2 regions of the Streptomyces sp. NPDC026246 genome follow, and region 2 is predicted to be linked to the other one. Evidence: riboswitches for the same ligand, from Rfam matches in the RefSeq annotation. Region 2 holds a riboswitch; the other holds the start of a gene.
The links. Region 2 has a riboswitch for cyclic di-AMP ahead of ACZ4M5_RS31200 (transglycosylase SLT domain-containing protein). Riboswitches for the same ligand answer to the same signal wherever they lie in the genome.
Positions count from the first base shown of each region.

Region 1 (8,008 bases), on a different contig from region 2:
CCCAGTGGTCGACGATCACCGCGCCGGTGACGACGGTGTCCGGCGTGCCCTCGGCGCGGGTGGCCCGGGCCTGGCCCATGGACTCGCGGATGACCTTCCCACCGCCGAACACGGCCTCGTCCCCCGCGAGTCCGGGCCCGCCGGAACGGTCCTCCTCGATCTCCACCAGCAGGTCGGTGTCCGCCAGGCGGATCCGGTCGCCGGTCGTCGGGCCGAACAGGTCGGCGTAGGCGGCACGCGAGAGCTCAGGCATCGAGGGGACCTCCCGTCCGGCCCCGCAGGCCGGGCACGATCCGGGCACCGGCGAGCGGGACGAGTTCGACCTCGACGGGGATGCCGGGCTCGAAGCGCACGGCGGTGCCGGCGGCGACGTTCAGCCGCTTGCCGCGCGCCACGGCACGGTCGAACTCCAGACCGGGATTGGCTTCCGCGAAGTGGTAGTGGGAGCCGACCTGGACGGGCCGGTCGGCGGCGTTGAGGACGGTGAGCCGGGTGACCTCGCGGCCGAGGTTGCAGACAATCGGCCCGTCGGCGAACAGGATCTCTCCGGGGATCACTGCGGCCCCCCGTCAGACGATCGGGTCGTGGACGGTGACGAGCTTGGTGCCGTCGGGGAAGGTGGCCTCGACCTGGACGTCGTGGATCATCTCCGCGATGCCTTCCATGACGTCGTCCCTGGTGAGCAGTTGACGCCCGGAGGACATCAACTCCGCGACGGTGCGCCCGTCACGGGCCCCCTCCAGGAGGTGCGACGTGATCAGGGCGACCGCCTCGGGGTGGTTGAGTCGCAGGCCGCGGTCCCGGCGTTTCTGCGCCACGTCGGCCGCCACATGGATGAGCAGTCGCTCCTGCTCGTGCGGGGTCAGCTGCACGTCCCACCTCACAGTCCTCGCTCCGGACCGTGCGGGGTCCGGTGGCCGCCGCCACGGGGCGACGAGCCGGGTGGCGTGCGCGGCAGGCTAGTGGGACCGCGTTTCGAGTGCGTTAACCGCGTGGCGCCGCGTCGGCGGCGGCGGACCGGGCCTCCATGCTCATCAGCGCCCGCAGCCCGTCCCGGAGGATCTCCACCGGGGCCGGGCCGAACAGGGACTGCTGGGCGATGAAGCCGAGCACGGAGGCGATCATCGTGCGGGCCACGTGGTCCGGTTCGACGTCCGCCCGCATCATCCCGGCCTTCTGGTAGGCCTCGACGATCCTGCCCCAGGACGCGCGGACCGAGCCGTAGCCCTCCCGGAGCAGGGCCGCGAGCTCCTCGTTGCGCAGGGTCTCCGTCCACACCTGGATCACGAGCCGGGGGAAGGCGGGCCTGCCGTCGACGACGAGGGACTCGCGGGCGCCGAGCGTCCTGCCGAGCACGGAGGCGACGAGTTCGTCGGGCGGTGGGGGCGGGGTCTGACGGGCCGCCTCCTCGAAGGCCTCCCGTACCGAGCCGAGGACCTCGGTCACGATCGCGCCGATCAGCTCCTCCTTGCCGCGGAAGTAGCGGTACACGGCACCCGCCGAGAGGTCGACCTCCTTCAGCACGTCCTGCATGGAGGTGGCGTGGAAGCCGTTGCGGGCGAAGCAGAGCGCGGCGCCGTCGAGGATCTGGCGGCGGCGGGCGTCGAGGTGTTCCTGGGACACACGGGCCATGCCCCCTAACGTAAAACGAATATTCATTCTTGACAAGGACGGACTCCGGGAGGACGGTGGAGGAAGCAAAACGAACGATCCTTCTTTTTGAGTTCCCGTTCCCTCCGCTCCCGCGGTCCTCTCCCTCAGGAGACCTCCATGTCCTCCCGCGCCCGCCCGCTGATCGCGGTCGTCGTCCTCGTGCCCGTCCTCGCCGCCCTGGCCCTGTGGGCCTTCGCCTGGCCGGCCTCCCGCACGGCCCCCCGTGACCTGCCGCTGGGGGTCGCCGGGCCGCCCGCCGCCGCGGCCCAGGCCGAGCGGCAGCTCCAGCAGCACGAGGGCGCCTTCGAGATCCACCGCTACGCCGACGAGGCCGCCGCCCGCGACGCCATCGAGGACCGGAGCGTCTACGGCGCGATCGTGGTGACGCCCCGGGGACCCGAACTGCTCACGGCGTCCGCGGCCGGGCCGGCCGTCGCCCAGTTCCTGCAGCAGGCCGTGGCCCGGCAGCCCTCCGCCGAGGGCACCCCCGTGCGGACGGTCGACGTGGTGCCCACTCCGGCGAGCGATCCCCGCGGCGTCGTGCTGAACGCCGCCGTGCTGCCGCTCGCCCTGGCCGGGATCGCGGCCGGAGCGGTGGTCACTCTGCTGGGACTGCGCGGCATCCGTGCCGTGACGGCACTGCTCGCCGCGTCCGCCCTGGTGGGCGCGGTCGCCGCCGGGATCGCGCACAGCTGGCTCGGAGCCCTCGCGGGCGACTGGTGGGTGGAGGCCTCGGCGCTCGGTCTGTCCACCCTGGCCGTCGGCGCGGCCGTCGCGGGTCTCGCCGCCCTGATCGGCCCCGCCGGCACGGGCATCGGGGCGGCCCTGGTGATGCTGCTGGGCAACCCCTTCTCCGGAGCCACCTCGGCCCCGCAGATGCTCCCGGAGCCGGCCGGGGCGATCGGCCAGTGGCTGCCGCCCGGCGCGGGCACGTCGCTGCTGCGCTCGGTGTCCTACTTCGACGGTGCCGCGGCGACCGGGCCGGCGCTCACCCTGGCCTGGTGGGCGGCGCTGGGACTGGGGGCCGTACTGCTCGGCAACACCCTGCGCGCCCGCAAGAAGAGCGGCGCCGTCGCCGAGGAACCGCGAGACCTCGCGACGGTCGGCTGACCGTACGCGACGGCCGTTGCCGGGCGACGGCACGCGAACGACCGTGCACTCCCGCTGTAGCGGACGGGGGTGCACGGTCCCGTCGTTCCTGCGGAGCCCGGCTCCCGGCCCTGTGGGGCAGTGAGACCCCGGGGGGCGGCGATGGACTTGCCGTGCCGGGGGACGACGGCACTCGCCCGGGCGCCCGCGACCGACAGCCCCGACCTTCCAGCGCGCCGCGCTGCCCACCGCCCTGGCGCTCCGTCAGCCGGCCCGGCCGAGCCTCCTCGGACGGATCAATCCGGCGCGTCGCGCTCACCCTGATGCACCAACGGGCGGAGACGGAACTGCACGCCGCCACGCCGGCCCGCGCTCCGGCGGCGTGCCGGGCCGCGAGCGACGCACCGCCCGCGTCACCCTTACGCCGGGGTCCGCCAGTTGAGGCGGGTCTGCAGCCGCGAGCGCGCCGGTCGGCGGAGCGTCCGGCTCCGAGTCGAAACCGACCAAATGGCGTACCCCTGTTCGGAGTAGACACGCGTCCGGCTTTCGCGTGGCTGAAGTTGCGCCATGGGCCTGACCGGTGGGCGGAATTGGACATTCCATCCCTGGTCGGACCGTCCACGGCGGGGTGGACGGCGGCTCGAACACAGACGTGTCCACCCGAACGGGTGAGTGGTGAGTAACAACACAAATCCTCGGTTCCGTTGGGATTTCGGGACAGCCATGAGTCAAGATCCCTGACTGACGACAAGCCCCCGCCGCAGCGGCGGGGCGATCCGGGCGGACGCCGAGTCCTGCCGCCGCCCGGATGACCGGTCGACAGGAGTGGATCGGCAGGAGTGGAGGACCCAAGCACGACGGGTCGCCGGGACGGTCACGCCATGATCGGGTCCGAGCAGCCCTTGGGGTGAAGCCGCGTCAGCGGCCGGGCAACTTCGCCAGCCCGAATCCGACAGGTCATCCTTCACAGGCGGCTGACGAAGGGTTGCGCATGACTGCGCTCAATCGTGTCCCGTCGCTCATGGCCCGTGCCGGTACGGCCTCGGCCCTCACCATCGCCGCCGTCGGCGGCTCGATAGTGGCGCCCGGCTTCTCGTCCGAGGCCGCGGCAGCCACCACGGCGACCAAGGCACTCCAGATCGCGGCGTCGAAGAAGGGATCGCCGTACAAGTACGGGGCCACCGGTCCGCACCGGTTCGACTGCTCCGGGCTGACGCTGTACTCGTTCAAGAAGGCGGGCAAGAAGCTGCCCCGCACGGCCGCCCAGCAGTACAACAAGACGCGCCACATCTCCGCCAAGAGCCGCAAGGCCGGGGACCTGGTCTTCTTCCACTCGGGCAAGAACGTGTACCACGTCGGTATCTACGCGGGTAAGAACAAGCTGTGGCACTCCCCCAAGACCGGTGACGTGGTGCGACTGCAGAAGATCTGGACCAAGAGCGTCTGGTACGGGCGCGTGAAGTGATCGCCCGGCGTGCGGCGGCGTCCTGACGCGCCGCCGCACGCCGAGAGCGTGAAGGCGGCTCGTACGGTCACCCGTGCGGGCATGGCCGGGCACCGCCCCTGCGCCGCCCGCAACGAGACCCCGCTGCAACGCGCGGACGACGACGTCGCCGAGCTGCTCCAGCAGCTGCGCGTCACCCGGACGGGCGTGCAGATCCTGTCCGCCTGTCCGCTGTCGCCGGCCTTCACCGCGCGCTTCGAGGACCTGGACCCGGTCCCGCGCGTCACGTTCGTCGTCACGCTGCTGCCGGCGGTCTGCGCCGGCCTGTGGGGGCTGCCAGGCGCCGTTGAACGGACGGGGTCGCGGGGCCGGAAGAGGTGAGAGGCGCCTCAGTCGGAGTCCTGGGGTTCCCGTGGTCCCCCGGACGGCACCGGCTGGGCCGGGATGATCCAGGGCAGTTCGATCGTGATCGTCTTGCCGCCCTCACGCGTCGGCCGGATGCGCAGCTTGCCGCCGCATTCCGCGGTCAGCCACCGGATGATGACCAGGCCGCGGCCGTTGTCCTGCTGGACGGCGGCGGGCAGACGCCTGGGGAAACGCGGGTGGCTGTCCGTGACGCCGATGCGCAGGTGCTCGTCACGGTCGAGCTCGACGTCCACCGTGAACGTGGGCGACTGGCCGAAGGTGTGCTGGACGGCGTTGGTGGCCAGTTCGGAGATGATCAGCCGGACGGTGTCGGACACCTCCGTGTCCGCCGGCAGGCCCCACTCCGCCAGCGTGCCCACCACGTAGGCGCGCGCCGCGGGGACCGAGGCGGGATCGCTCGGCAGAGTGACGGATGCTTCCAGATGGTCTGCCATGGCGACGCCGTCCCTTTCCCACGGGACCGCAGTCCGACATCACGCGGATGGTTCGAGTACGGTCCCGGACTGGTGCTTCGTCGCCAGAGTGCCACCAGAACACCTCCGAAGGACGGCGATCCACCAAGATATGCATATATCTGTCGCCCAAAGCGGTGAACTCTGCGACGCGAGACCGTATATGGGTGGTCCGGAAGGAGTAGGGAGAAGCGCATGCAGCACGGTCCCGCGGTGCGCCGCCGGAAACTGGGTGCCGAACTGCGTGCCCTGCGCACGTCGGCGGGGCTGACCAGTGGTGAGGCGGCCCGGCTGGTGGGCTGGCACCAGTCGAAGGTCAGCCGGATCGAGACCGGGACGAGCGGGGTGAAACCGGCCGACGTGCGGTTACTGCTCGACGCCTACGGCGTGGCCGATTCCCAACTGCGCGACCTGCTCACGGTGCTGGCGGGCTCGGACGACGGCGGCGGGCGGCACCACTGGTGGCACGCCTACCGCGGTGTGCTGCCCCCGACCTACCGCGACTTCATCAGCCTGGAGTCCCAGGCCACCGCGATGCGCACCCTGGAGACCACCGTCGTCCCCGGCCTGCTCCAGACGCCCGAGTACGCCCGTGCGGTGACCAGGGCGGCGGTGGGCAACGTACCGGAGGACCGGCTCGACACCCTCGTGGAGGTGCGCCTCGCCCGTCAGGACGTGCTGCGCGCGGACCCGCCGCTGGAGTTCAGCGCCGTCCTCGACGAGGCGGTGCTGCGGCGGGAGGTGGGCGGCCCGGGGGTCATGGCCCGCCAGCTGGAGCGGCTGGTGGAGGCGGCACGGCTGCCCCACGTACGGCTTCGGGTGCTGCCGTTCGCCGCCGGTGCGCATATCGGGGTGACCGGACCTTTCGTAATCTTGTCATTTTCGAGCACTTCTGATCTGGACGTGGTTGTTCTCGACCACTTGACGAGTAGCCTCTACCTCGAACGGAAAGAAGACCTCCGGGCCTACACGGAGGCCTTCAACTCCCTTCTGATCCACGCCCTTTCGCCCGAGGATTCGTTGGATTTCATTGCCGGGACAGCCACCGGCGCATAAGGAGGCACCATGCGTGCACTGCCTCGTCATGTCCCCTCGAGCCGCGCACTGCACGGTGTGCGATGGCTGCGCAGCAGCTACAGCACCGGCGCGAACAACTGCGTCGAGACCGCGCGTCCGGACGCCCCGCCCTGGGCCGGACTGCTCGCCGTGCGCGACTCCAAGGCCCCGGACGGGCCCGCGCTCCTCTTCTCACCGCGGAGCTGGGCGCACTTCACCGCCGGTCTGACCCGTCTGTGAAGCCCTTCTGATCAGCTGCCCCGGTTGCTGCGCCGGCCGCTTGAGCCGCTTCAGCCGCTGAAGAGGCCCGTCCCCCGTCCGATCAGTCCGTCATCGTGCCGACGCACGGCCGTGTCACGCCGACTCATGGCCGCGTCTCGCCGATCACTCGTACAGCGCGTTCGATCTGTTCACCGGTCAAGTCCGCGCGGGCGGTCAGCCTGAGCCGGGAGATGCCGTCGGGCACGGAGGGAGGACGGAAGCAGCCCACGGCCAGGCCCGCCGCGCGGCACTCGGCCGCCCAGCGCACCGCGTCCTCGGCCGAGGGCGCCCGCACCGAGACCACCGCGGCGTCGGGGCGTACCGCCTCCAGACCCGCGGCGCTCAGACGTGCGTGCAGTTCGCCCGCCACCGCACGGGCCCGGCCGGCCCGTTCGGGCTCGCGGCGCAGCAGCCGAAGCGCCGACAGGGCCGCCCCGGCCGCGGCGGGGGCCAGTCCCGTGTCGAAGATGAACGTCCGCGCCGCGTTGACGAGATGGTCGACGACCCGCGCGGGGCCCAGGACGGCTCCGCCCTGGCTGCCGAGCGACTTCGAGAGGGTGACCGTCGTGACGACGTCCTCGGCGCCCGCGAGGCCCGCCGTGTGGGGCGCGCCCCGGCCGCCCTCCCCCAGGACGCCCAGACCGTGGGCGTCGTCGACGACGAGTCCGGCGCCGTGCTCGCGGCAGACCCGGGCCAGTTCCGTGAGCGGGGCGGCGTCGCCGTCGACCGAGAAGACGGTGTCGGAGACGGCGATCGCGGGTCCGTCGTGTGTCCTCAGGGCCTTGCGCACGGCCTCCGGTTCGGCGTGCGCGGCGACCTGGGTCGCGCCGCGGGCCAGCCGGCAGCCGTCGATGAGCGAGGCGTGGTTGCCGGCGTCGGAGACGATCAGTGAGCCGTGCGGGGCCAGCGCGGTGACGGCGGCGAGGTTGGCGGCGTAGCCCGAGGAGAAGACCAGGGCCGCCTCGTAACCGCAGAAGTCGGCCAGTTCGTCTTCCAGTTCGGTGTGCAGTTCGGTGGTGCCGGTCACGAGCCGGGAGCCGGTGGCTCCGCCGCCCCAGACCCGGGCGGCCCGGGCCGCCCCCTCGGCCACCTCGGGATGGTGGGCCAGTCCGAGGTAGTCGTTGCTCGCGAGATCGAGGAGGGGCGAGTCGGCCGGGCGGGGGCGCAGAGTCCGGACGAGTCCGGCGCTGCGGCGCCGCTGCGCCTGCTCGTCGAGCCAGCCGAACGCCATGGGGGGTCCTCCGCGGGATTTGTAGGCAGTGCACAGACACTAGCGGGACGACCAGCGGGTCACTGTGTGGCAATACCCACACGTCGAACCCGATTGCTTGTGTGAAGTCTCCTTGGCCCGGAGCGGGTCCGTAGGACAGGATCGGCTCTCATGGACCTGCTGAACACGCTGGTGGACAAGGGGCTTCGGCGCGAGACGCCGACCCGTGACGAGGCACTGGCCGTCCTTCGGACGTCCGACGACGACCTCCTCGATGTGGTGGCCGCGGCCGGGAAGGTACGCCGGCACTGGTTCGGCCGACGGGTGAAACTCAACTATCTCGTCAACCTGAAGTCGGGCCTGTGCCCGGAGGACTGCTCGTACTGTTCGCAGCGGCTCGGTTCCACGGCCGGGATC
Region 1 covers NZ_JBVHPJ010000004.1:454,408-462,415, forward strand. The annotation lists gene ACZ4M5_RS14000 (urease subunit alpha) at 1-253, opposite strand, end outside; gene ACZ4M5_RS14005 (urease subunit beta) at 246-557, opposite strand; gene ACZ4M5_RS14010 (urease subunit gamma) at 570-872, opposite strand; gene ACZ4M5_RS14015 (TetR/AcrR family transcriptional regulator) at 985-1,632, opposite strand; gene ACZ4M5_RS14020 (ABC transporter permease) at 1,771-2,763, shown strand; cyclic di-AMP (ydaO/yuaA leader) riboswitch at 3,531-3,730, shown strand; gene ACZ4M5_RS14025 (C40 family peptidase) at 3,734-4,207, shown strand; gene ACZ4M5_RS14030 (DUF6328 family protein) at 4,256-4,567, shown strand; gene ACZ4M5_RS14035 (ATP-binding protein) at 4,576-5,046, opposite strand; gene ACZ4M5_RS14040 (helix-turn-helix domain-containing protein) at 5,260-6,120, shown strand; gene ACZ4M5_RS14045 (DUF397 domain-containing protein) at 6,130-6,360, shown strand; gene ACZ4M5_RS14050 (8-amino-7-oxononanoate synthase) at 6,485-7,612, opposite strand; gene bioB (biotin synthase BioB) at 7,763-8,008, shown strand, end outside.
Region 1: another riboswitch for cyclic di-AMP. It lies ahead of ACZ4M5_RS14025 (C40 family peptidase); the one in region 2 lies ahead of ACZ4M5_RS31200 (transglycosylase SLT domain-containing protein).

Region 2 (8,008 bases):
GCCGCCGAGCAGCTGCCGGCCGACGCCGAACAGCAGTGGCTCGACCTGACCGCCCATCCGGTGCCGGACTTCGAGGACCTGCGGCACGACAGCGACCACGTCCGGCCGACCGAGGGCAATGTGGCGCTGCTGCTCGACGCCACGCTCGGCGCGACCGACATCGTGATCGTCTCGCCCCTGTACTGGTACTCGGTCTCGGCGCAGACCAAGCGCTACCTGGACTACTGGTCCGGCTGGCTGCGCACGCCCGGCCTGGACTTCAGGGAGACCCTGGCCGGACGGACGCTCTGGGGCGTCACCGCCCTCGCGCACGAGGAGCAGGTGGTGGCCGACCCGCTGATCGGGACGCTGCACAACTCGGCCGCGTACATGGGGATGCGGTTCGGCGGGGTGCTGCTCGGCAACGGCAGCAAGCCCGGTGATGTGCTGGCCGACACCGAGGCGCTGGCCCGGGCCAAGACGTTCTTCGCCCAGGAGGCTCCGCTCGCGCGGTTCCTGTACGAGACGTGAGCGCCGGGTGCGCGGCCGGGGGACACGGAAGCCGGGGACGGTGCGCGCCGGGACGCTCACGTCCCGGCGCCTGCGACGTCCCCGGCCTCGTGCTCCCGGTCTCCCGGCGCGCGTGGCGGGTCACTTCCCCGCGTCGGCCGCCTTCACGAGCGCGTCCTTGGTGACCGCGCCGACGTAGACCTGGCCGTCGTCGGTGACGAGGGCGTTGACCAGGCGGGTCGAGAAGACCGTGCCCGAGCCGAACGCGCCGGTGACCTTGTCGCCGAGCGAGTCGACGAAGCCGCCGAGGTCGCCGCCGGCCGCGCCGGAGGGCACACCCTCGCCGCCGGTGCCGAAGGTGGCGATGGCGTTCCAGCCCTCGCCGATGGTCTTCATGCCGCCGGGACCCTCGCCGAGGTCCTTCCCGGACTCCGGGGCGTGTCCGCCCTTGCGGGCGTGCTCCTCGACGCCCTGGCCGAACTCCTTGCCGGCGTCCTTCTCCTCGGTGACCTTCGCGCCCTTGGGCGGGGTGAAGTCGAAGGTGGAGGCGGCCGGCCGGGAGAAGTCGACCTTGGTGAAGCCGGCGTCCACGACGGCCGAACCGCCGCTCGCGGGAACCAGCGTGAACTTCAGCGGCATGCCGGTCTTCGCGTCCACCGCCACGGTGACGGCTCCGACCGTCGAACCGGACTGCTTCGGCTCGACGACCAGCTTGTAGGCGTCGCGGCCGGCGACCCGGGCGGTGCCGTCCACCGTGACGGAGGTGGTGTCGTCGACGGCCTTCAGCACCTCCTCGGCGAAGTCCTTGGGCGTGGCGGGCGGCTGCTCCTTCTCCGCCTTCGGGCTCTGCGGGCCGGTGCCGTGGTAGACCTCGCCGGACTTGCCGTCGTAGGCCCAGACGTCCTTGCCGTTGTGGATGACGCTGTACTCGGCCGCGTTCTCCACCAGGGACAGCTTCTGCCGGTCCGGACCGTCGGCGGCGACGCGCAGGGTGTGCGTGCCGGAGGCCAGTTCGGTGAGCTTGGCGGTCGGGTCGGCGGAGGAACCGTCGCCGCCGCCCGCGGCGCCGGAGAGCAGACCGGACTCCAGGCCGCCGAGGTTCGGCAGACCGAGGTCCGTGGTGATCTTCACCGTGCCGGACAGCTGCTCGACGTCCGACTTCGCGATCTTCTCGACGAGCTGCTGGGCGGTGATGTCCGGCAGGTCGGGGTCGCCGGAGTCGGCGAGCGCCGGGACCAGGCCGATCGTCGCGGCCGCCACCCCGATCACCGTGACCGGGACGACGTAGCGAGCGGCCTTGCGCCGCCGGGACTGCCGCTCGTCGGCCTCCCCGCCGGTCGTGCTGTCGTCGGATGCGTACGGTGCCATGTGTGCCCTACCTCCGTGGTCGGCGGCGGCCGTCCGTGTCGTCCACGCACTCGTCCGTGAGCCGCCATTCTCACCCGAACAGGTGAGGAGTGGTGTCTTCCGTGGTTTCCATCTGACCAAATCGGCCGGGCGGATACGTCAGACCGCGGGCTCAACTCCGCGTACTGCTGGGGTATGACACGCGGGGGCGGCTTCTCCCCCGACCCGTAGGGGTCCGGGGAGGGGCGGGGTCAGCCGGCGCGGTGCACCACGGCGTCGCACAGCTCCAGCAGCGCCGTCTTCGCGGCGCAGTCGCGCAGCGGTGCCAGTGCCGAGCGGGCGTCCTGGGCGTAGCGGACGGTGTCCTGGCGGGCCTGCTCCAGCGCCGGGTGGGCGCGCAGCCGCCGCAGGGCCTCGGCGTGCCGGGCGTCGTCGGTGAGGTCGGAGTCGAGCAGCTCGCACAGGGCGACGTCCTCGGCGAGGCCGAGCCGGGCGGCCCGCTCGCGCAGCCGGAGCACCGGCAGGGTGGGGATGCCCTCGCGCAGGTCGGTGCCGGGGGTCTTGCCGGACTCGTGGGAGTCGGAGGCGATGTCCAGGACGTCGTCCGCGAGCTGGAAGGCGACGCCGAGCCGCTCGCCGTACTGGGTGAGCACGTGCACGACCGTCTCGTCGGCGCCGGACATCATCGCGCCGAAGCGGCAGGACACGGCGACCAGCGAGCCGGTCTTGCCGCCCAGCACGTCGAGGTAGTGCTCGACGGGGTCGCGGCCGTCCTGCGGTCCGGCGGTCTCCAGGATCTGCCCGGTCACCAGCCGTTCGAACGCCTCGGCCTGCACCCGCACGGCCTCCGGGCCGAGGTCGGCCAGGATGTGCGAGGCGCGGGCGAAGAGGAAGTCGCCGGTGAGGACCGCGACGGAGTTGCCCCAGCGGGTGTTCGCGCTCTCCACGCCGCGGCGCACGGCGGCCTCGTCCATCACGTCGTCGTGGTACAGCGTGGCGAGGTGGGTGAGTTCCACGACGACGGCCGAGGGCACGATGCCCGGCGCGTACCGGTCGCCGAACTGGGCGGCGAGCATCACCAGCAGCGGCCTGAACCGCTTGCCGCCGGCGCGCACCAGGTGCTGGGCGGCCTCCGTGATGAAGGGCACCTCGCTCTTGGTGGCCTCGAGCAAGCCTTCCTCGACAGCCGTCAGTCCGGCCTGGACGTCGGCTTCCAGAGCCTGGTCCCGCACGCTCAGCCCGAACGGCCCGACGTCGGTCACGAGGGGTCTCCTGTCTGCTGGTGTCTGGCGGTGCTACGCGCATTGTCGATAGGTCGCTGCCCTCACTCGAGTCAGCGTATCCGGTCACGTTTCGATCACCGCCAGCGCCCATGGTTACAGGCCGGGCGGTATCCGATCAGGACCGCAATGTTTTCGATCAGGTCATAAGAGCAGACATTTATCGACTTACCGGGAGGTAGCACCCTATGCCCGATTTGCCGACATAGGGAAGCGAATCCCAGTTGTGCACATTGCTCTCGGAGTCGTGATCAGTGAGTTGAATCACGCCCACCCTTTCACGACGGCACCCGGAACGCGGCCCCTACACCCTTCCCCCTCAAGCGAGTTGAGCCTTGGCGAAAGCAAAGGATCAAGCTGCCCCATACCGGTCCACCAAGGTCAACAAGCGCCATATGTGACTCCCGTGCTTGTTCCCGACATGTGCTCTCGCATACGTTCCCGCCCTGTCCGGCGGACGCCGAATCCTGCCACCGTCCGGGCACCCATCCACCGATCACTCACGCAGGGCAGGAGCGGGGGACCCAGGTAAGTCGCCGGTCCGCACAGCGGAACGGCTCGGGGTGAAGCCGCGCACGGCACACGGTGCCGTACGCGGCCGGGCACCTCCCGGCCCGAACCCGACAGCTCACCTCGCAGGCGCCGGAGAGGAACATCGCCATGCCCGGACGAGGCACGCACCGTCGCCCCCGTAAGAACCCGATCACCCGTGGTGTCGTCGCAGCCGGCACCGGCGGGGCGGCCCTGGCCCTCCCGCTCCTCGGCGCGGTGAACGCCGTCGCCGCCGAGCCGCAGAGCGCGCCCGCCGCGCACGTCCTGCCGCAGGCCGCCCAGCCCGCGAAGTCGCTCACGTACACCGTGACCAAGGGCGACACGCTCTACCGCATCGCGGACACGTATGACGTCTCGGGCGGCTGGAAGCAGCTGTACAAGGACAACCGCTCCGTCGTCGGCGACAACCCCAAGCTGATCCACCCGGGTCTGAAGCTGAAGGTGAAGGGCGCCGAGGCCGCCGCCCCGGAGAAGAAGGCGACCCAGTCGTCGGCGCCGGCCAAGCCGGCCGCGAAGCCCGCCACCCAGTCGGCCGCGAAGCCCGCCGGCGGTGTCGCCCAGGCCACCCAGGCCGCCACGAAGACCTACGCGGACAACCTGGACGGCTGGATCCGCGAGGCGCTGGACATCATGGCGCAGAAGGGGATCCCGGGCTCCTACGACGGCATCCACCGCAACATCATGCGCGAGTCGTCCGGCAACCCCCTGGCGATCAACAACTGGGACTCGAACGCGGTCGCGGGCACCCCGTCCAAGGGCCTGCTCCAGGTCATCGACCCGACCTTCGCCGCGTACCACGTGGACGGAACCCCCTTCGACCCGTACGACCCGGTCGCCAACATCACGGCGGCCTGCAACTACGCGGCCGACCGCTACGGCTCGATCGACAACGTCAACGGCCCGTACTGAGCCGCCCCGCCCAGCAGTCGCTCGAGGACGACGGCGATGCCGTCGTCCTCGTTCGACGCGGTGACCTCGTCGGCCACCGCCTTCAGCTCGGGATGGGCGTTGGCCATCGCCACCCCGCGGGCGGCCCAGTCGAACATCGGGATGTCGTTGGGCATGTCACCGAAGGCCAGGGTGTCCGCGGGCCGCAGCCCCAGATGCTCGGCGGCCAGCGCCAGCCCCGTCGCCTTGGTCACCCCGCACGGCTGCAACTCCACCGTGCCCGGACCGGACATGGTCACGGTCGCCAGTGAGCCGACCACCGACCGGGCCGTCGCCGCCAGTTCGTCGTCCGACAGGAACGGGTGGCGCAGCAGCACCTTGCTGATCGGCTCCCCCCACAGGTCGTCGCGCCGCTCGACCCGGACGGCCGGCAGGGTCGGGTGCGGCATGAGGTAGCCCGGCTCGATCAGCGTCAGCCCGTCCACGCCGTCCTGGTCGACCGCCGCGTACACCTGCCCCACCTCGGCCTCGATCTTGCCGAGGGCCGTCTCCGCGAGTTCCCGGTCCAGCGTGATGGACCACAGCAGCCGGTCCGCGCCGGCGTCGTACACCTGCGCGCCCTGCCCGCACACCGCGAGCCCCGTGCAGCGCAGGTCGTCCAGGAGCGGCCGCACTCTCGGCGCCGGGCGGCCCGTCACCACGAGGTGCTGGGCACCGGCGTCCGCCACCCGCGCGAGCACGGCGAGGGACCGGTCGGACAGGGTGTCGTCGCCGCGCAGCAACGTCCCGTCCAGATCGGTGGCGATGAGCGAATATGCGAGGGGTGCGGCCATGATCAGAGAATACGGACAGCGGGCCCCTGCGTTTCATCGCGCGACGGACGCCGATTGCCCGGTTGAAGGCCTCTGCACCGATTGGCAACAACATGCTCCGCTACCTACCCGAGGGACCGTCCCGGGCGGTACCTTCCATGTGTCCAGGGGGGACTTGATCGGGGGGTCGGGTTGAGCAGTGGACGCATTCGTGTGGCCGGGCCCGGGGAGCTCGGCGAAGAGGAGCGGGAGTGCTGGCGTGCGCTGCGCGCCGCCTCCCGGGCACCGCGCAACCCCTTCATGGAACCGGAGTTCACCGAGGCCGTCGGCCGGGTGAGGCCGCAGGCCCGCGTCGCCGTGGTGCGTGAAGGGGCGGAGCCGGCCGGCTTCCTGCCGTACGAGCGGGGCCCGTTGGGGCAGGGCCGGGCCATCGGGCTCGGTGTCTCCGACGCCCAGGGCGCCGTCCTGCGGCCGGGTCTGGCACTGGAGACGGGCGAACTGCTGCGGGCCTGCTCGCTGTCGAGTTTCGCCTTCGACAACCTGGAGGCGGAGCAGCGGCTGTTCGTCGGGCACGCGGCCGAGGAACACGCCACGTTCGTCATCGACGTGGAGAAGGGCTACGAGACCTACGAGTCGGTGCTGCGCGGCCAGTCGCCGAAGTTCCTCAAGACGACCCTGGCCAAGGAGCGCCGGCTGGGCCGGCAGACGGGCGAGCTGCGGTTCGTGTTCGACGAACGCGACCCTGCCGCGCTGCGCACGCTCATGGAGTGGAAGTCGGCGCAGTACCGCAGGACCGGCCGCCGGGACCGGTTCGCCCAGGAGTGGATCACCCGGCTCGTCGGGCAGCTGGCCCAAACCCGGGCCGCGCAGTGCAGCGGCACGCTCTCCGTACTGTACGCCGGTGAGCGGCCCGTCGCCGCGCACTTCGGACTGCGTTCGGCCTCGGTCCTGGCCTGCTGGTTCCCGGCGTACGACCCGGAGTTCGCCAAGTTCTCGCCGGGTCTGGTGCTGCATCTGCGCATGGCCGAGGCGGCGGCGGCCGAGGGCATCACCACGCTCGATCTGGGGCGGGGCGCCGCCGAGTACAAGGACGCGCTGAAGACGGGCGAACTGCCCGTGTACGAGGGCGCGGTGCTGCGGCCCGGGGCGGGCGCGGCACTGCACTGGCTGCGCCGTGAGCCGGTACGCCGCGCGCACGGCTTCGTCCGCGCCCGGCCGCGGCTGGCGGCACTGGCGGCGCGGACCTTGAAGGGCGCGGCCCGGCTGCGCCGTACCTGACACGAGTGGGGGGAGGGCGCATGGCCCGTACGGCACGTGCGCGGGAGGAGATACGGCGGTTCCTGGCCATCGGGGCGGTGCAGGTCGCCGAGCTGGACCTCGGCGCCGGGGAGGCGGTGCTCGTCCCGGGTCCGGGCAGCTTGCCCGTGACGTCCGGGGAGGTGTTCGTGCTGGTGCGCAAGGGCGGCCGGCCGGTGGGCACGTTGCTCGGACGGGTTCCCGAGGGGGCGGACCCGAAGGCCGTGCTGGCGGCCCGTGCGGCGGTGGAGTGCGCGGCGGCACCCGGCGAGGAGCCGGAGCGGTCCGGGGAGCCGCCGTTCACGAGCGTCGTCGTGGCCACGCGGGAACGGGCCGGGCAACTGGCCAGGGCACTGGACTCCCTGCTGGCGCAGGACCATCCGCGCTTCGAGATCGTCGTCGTCGACAACGCGCCCGTGACGGACGGGACCCGGGAGCTGATCGAGCGGAAGTACGCCGAACGCGTGCGGTACGTCTGCGAGCCCGTTCCGGGGCTCGCAGCCGCGCACAACGCGGGGCTGGCCGCCGTGGCGGGCGAGGTGGTGGCCTTCACCGACGACGACGTGGTCGCCGACCCGCGCTGGCTGACCGAGCTGACCGCGCCGTTCGCCGCGGACGCCCGGCTCGGCTGCGCCACCGGCCTGATCCTGCCCGCGCGGCTCACCACGCCGGCCCAGGTGCTGCTGGAGAGCCACGGCGGCTTCGCCAAGGGCTTCACCCCCAGGACGTACGACCCGGCGAGGCCCCCGGGCGACGAGCCGCTGTTCCCGTTCACGGCGGGGCGGTTCGGCTCCGGCGCGAACATGGCGTTCCGGACGCGGGTGCTGCGCGAGGTGGGCGGCTTCGACCCGGCCACCGGGGCGGGGACGGCCGCCCGGGGCGGCGACGACCTGTACGGCTTCGTCCGCGTCCTGGCCCAGGGCCACCGGCTGCACTACACGCCGTACGCCCTGGTCTGGCACCACCACCGGGAGACCTGGCGGGACCTGGAGACGCAGGCCTACGGCTACGGGGCCGGGCTCACCGCCTACCTCACGGCGGTCCTGGTGAACCGGCCCGGGCTGCTGCCGGCGTTCCTCGCGCGGCTGCCGCGCGGCCTCGCCCACGCCCGTGCGCTGACGGCCGTCCGCGAGACACACGGCGGCGGCACACCGGGCGACCACGACGTGCGGACCCACCCGTGGCCGCGACGGCTGTCCCGGCTGCAGCGCAGGGGCATGCTCTACGGCCCGCTCGGCTACCTCAGGGCGCGGCGGGTGCTTCGTACGGCGGTGCGGGGGGCGAGATGACAACGGGCGGCGGGGACCGGAGGAGACCGGAGACGCCAGGCGGGGCGGGGGGCGC
Region 2 covers NZ_JBVHPJ010000017.1:10,916-18,923, forward strand. The annotation lists gene ACZ4M5_RS31185 (flavodoxin family protein) at 1-510, shown strand, start outside; gene ACZ4M5_RS31190 (LolA family protein) at 631-1,857, opposite strand; gene ACZ4M5_RS31195 (polyprenyl synthetase family protein) at 2,088-3,098, opposite strand; cyclic di-AMP (ydaO/yuaA leader) riboswitch at 3,604-3,773, shown strand; gene ACZ4M5_RS31200 (transglycosylase SLT domain-containing protein) at 3,777-4,577, shown strand; gene ACZ4M5_RS31205 (HAD family hydrolase) at 4,541-5,389, opposite strand; gene ACZ4M5_RS31210 (GNAT family N-acetyltransferase) at 5,576-6,646, shown strand; gene ACZ4M5_RS31215 (glycosyltransferase family 2 protein) at 6,667-7,953, shown strand.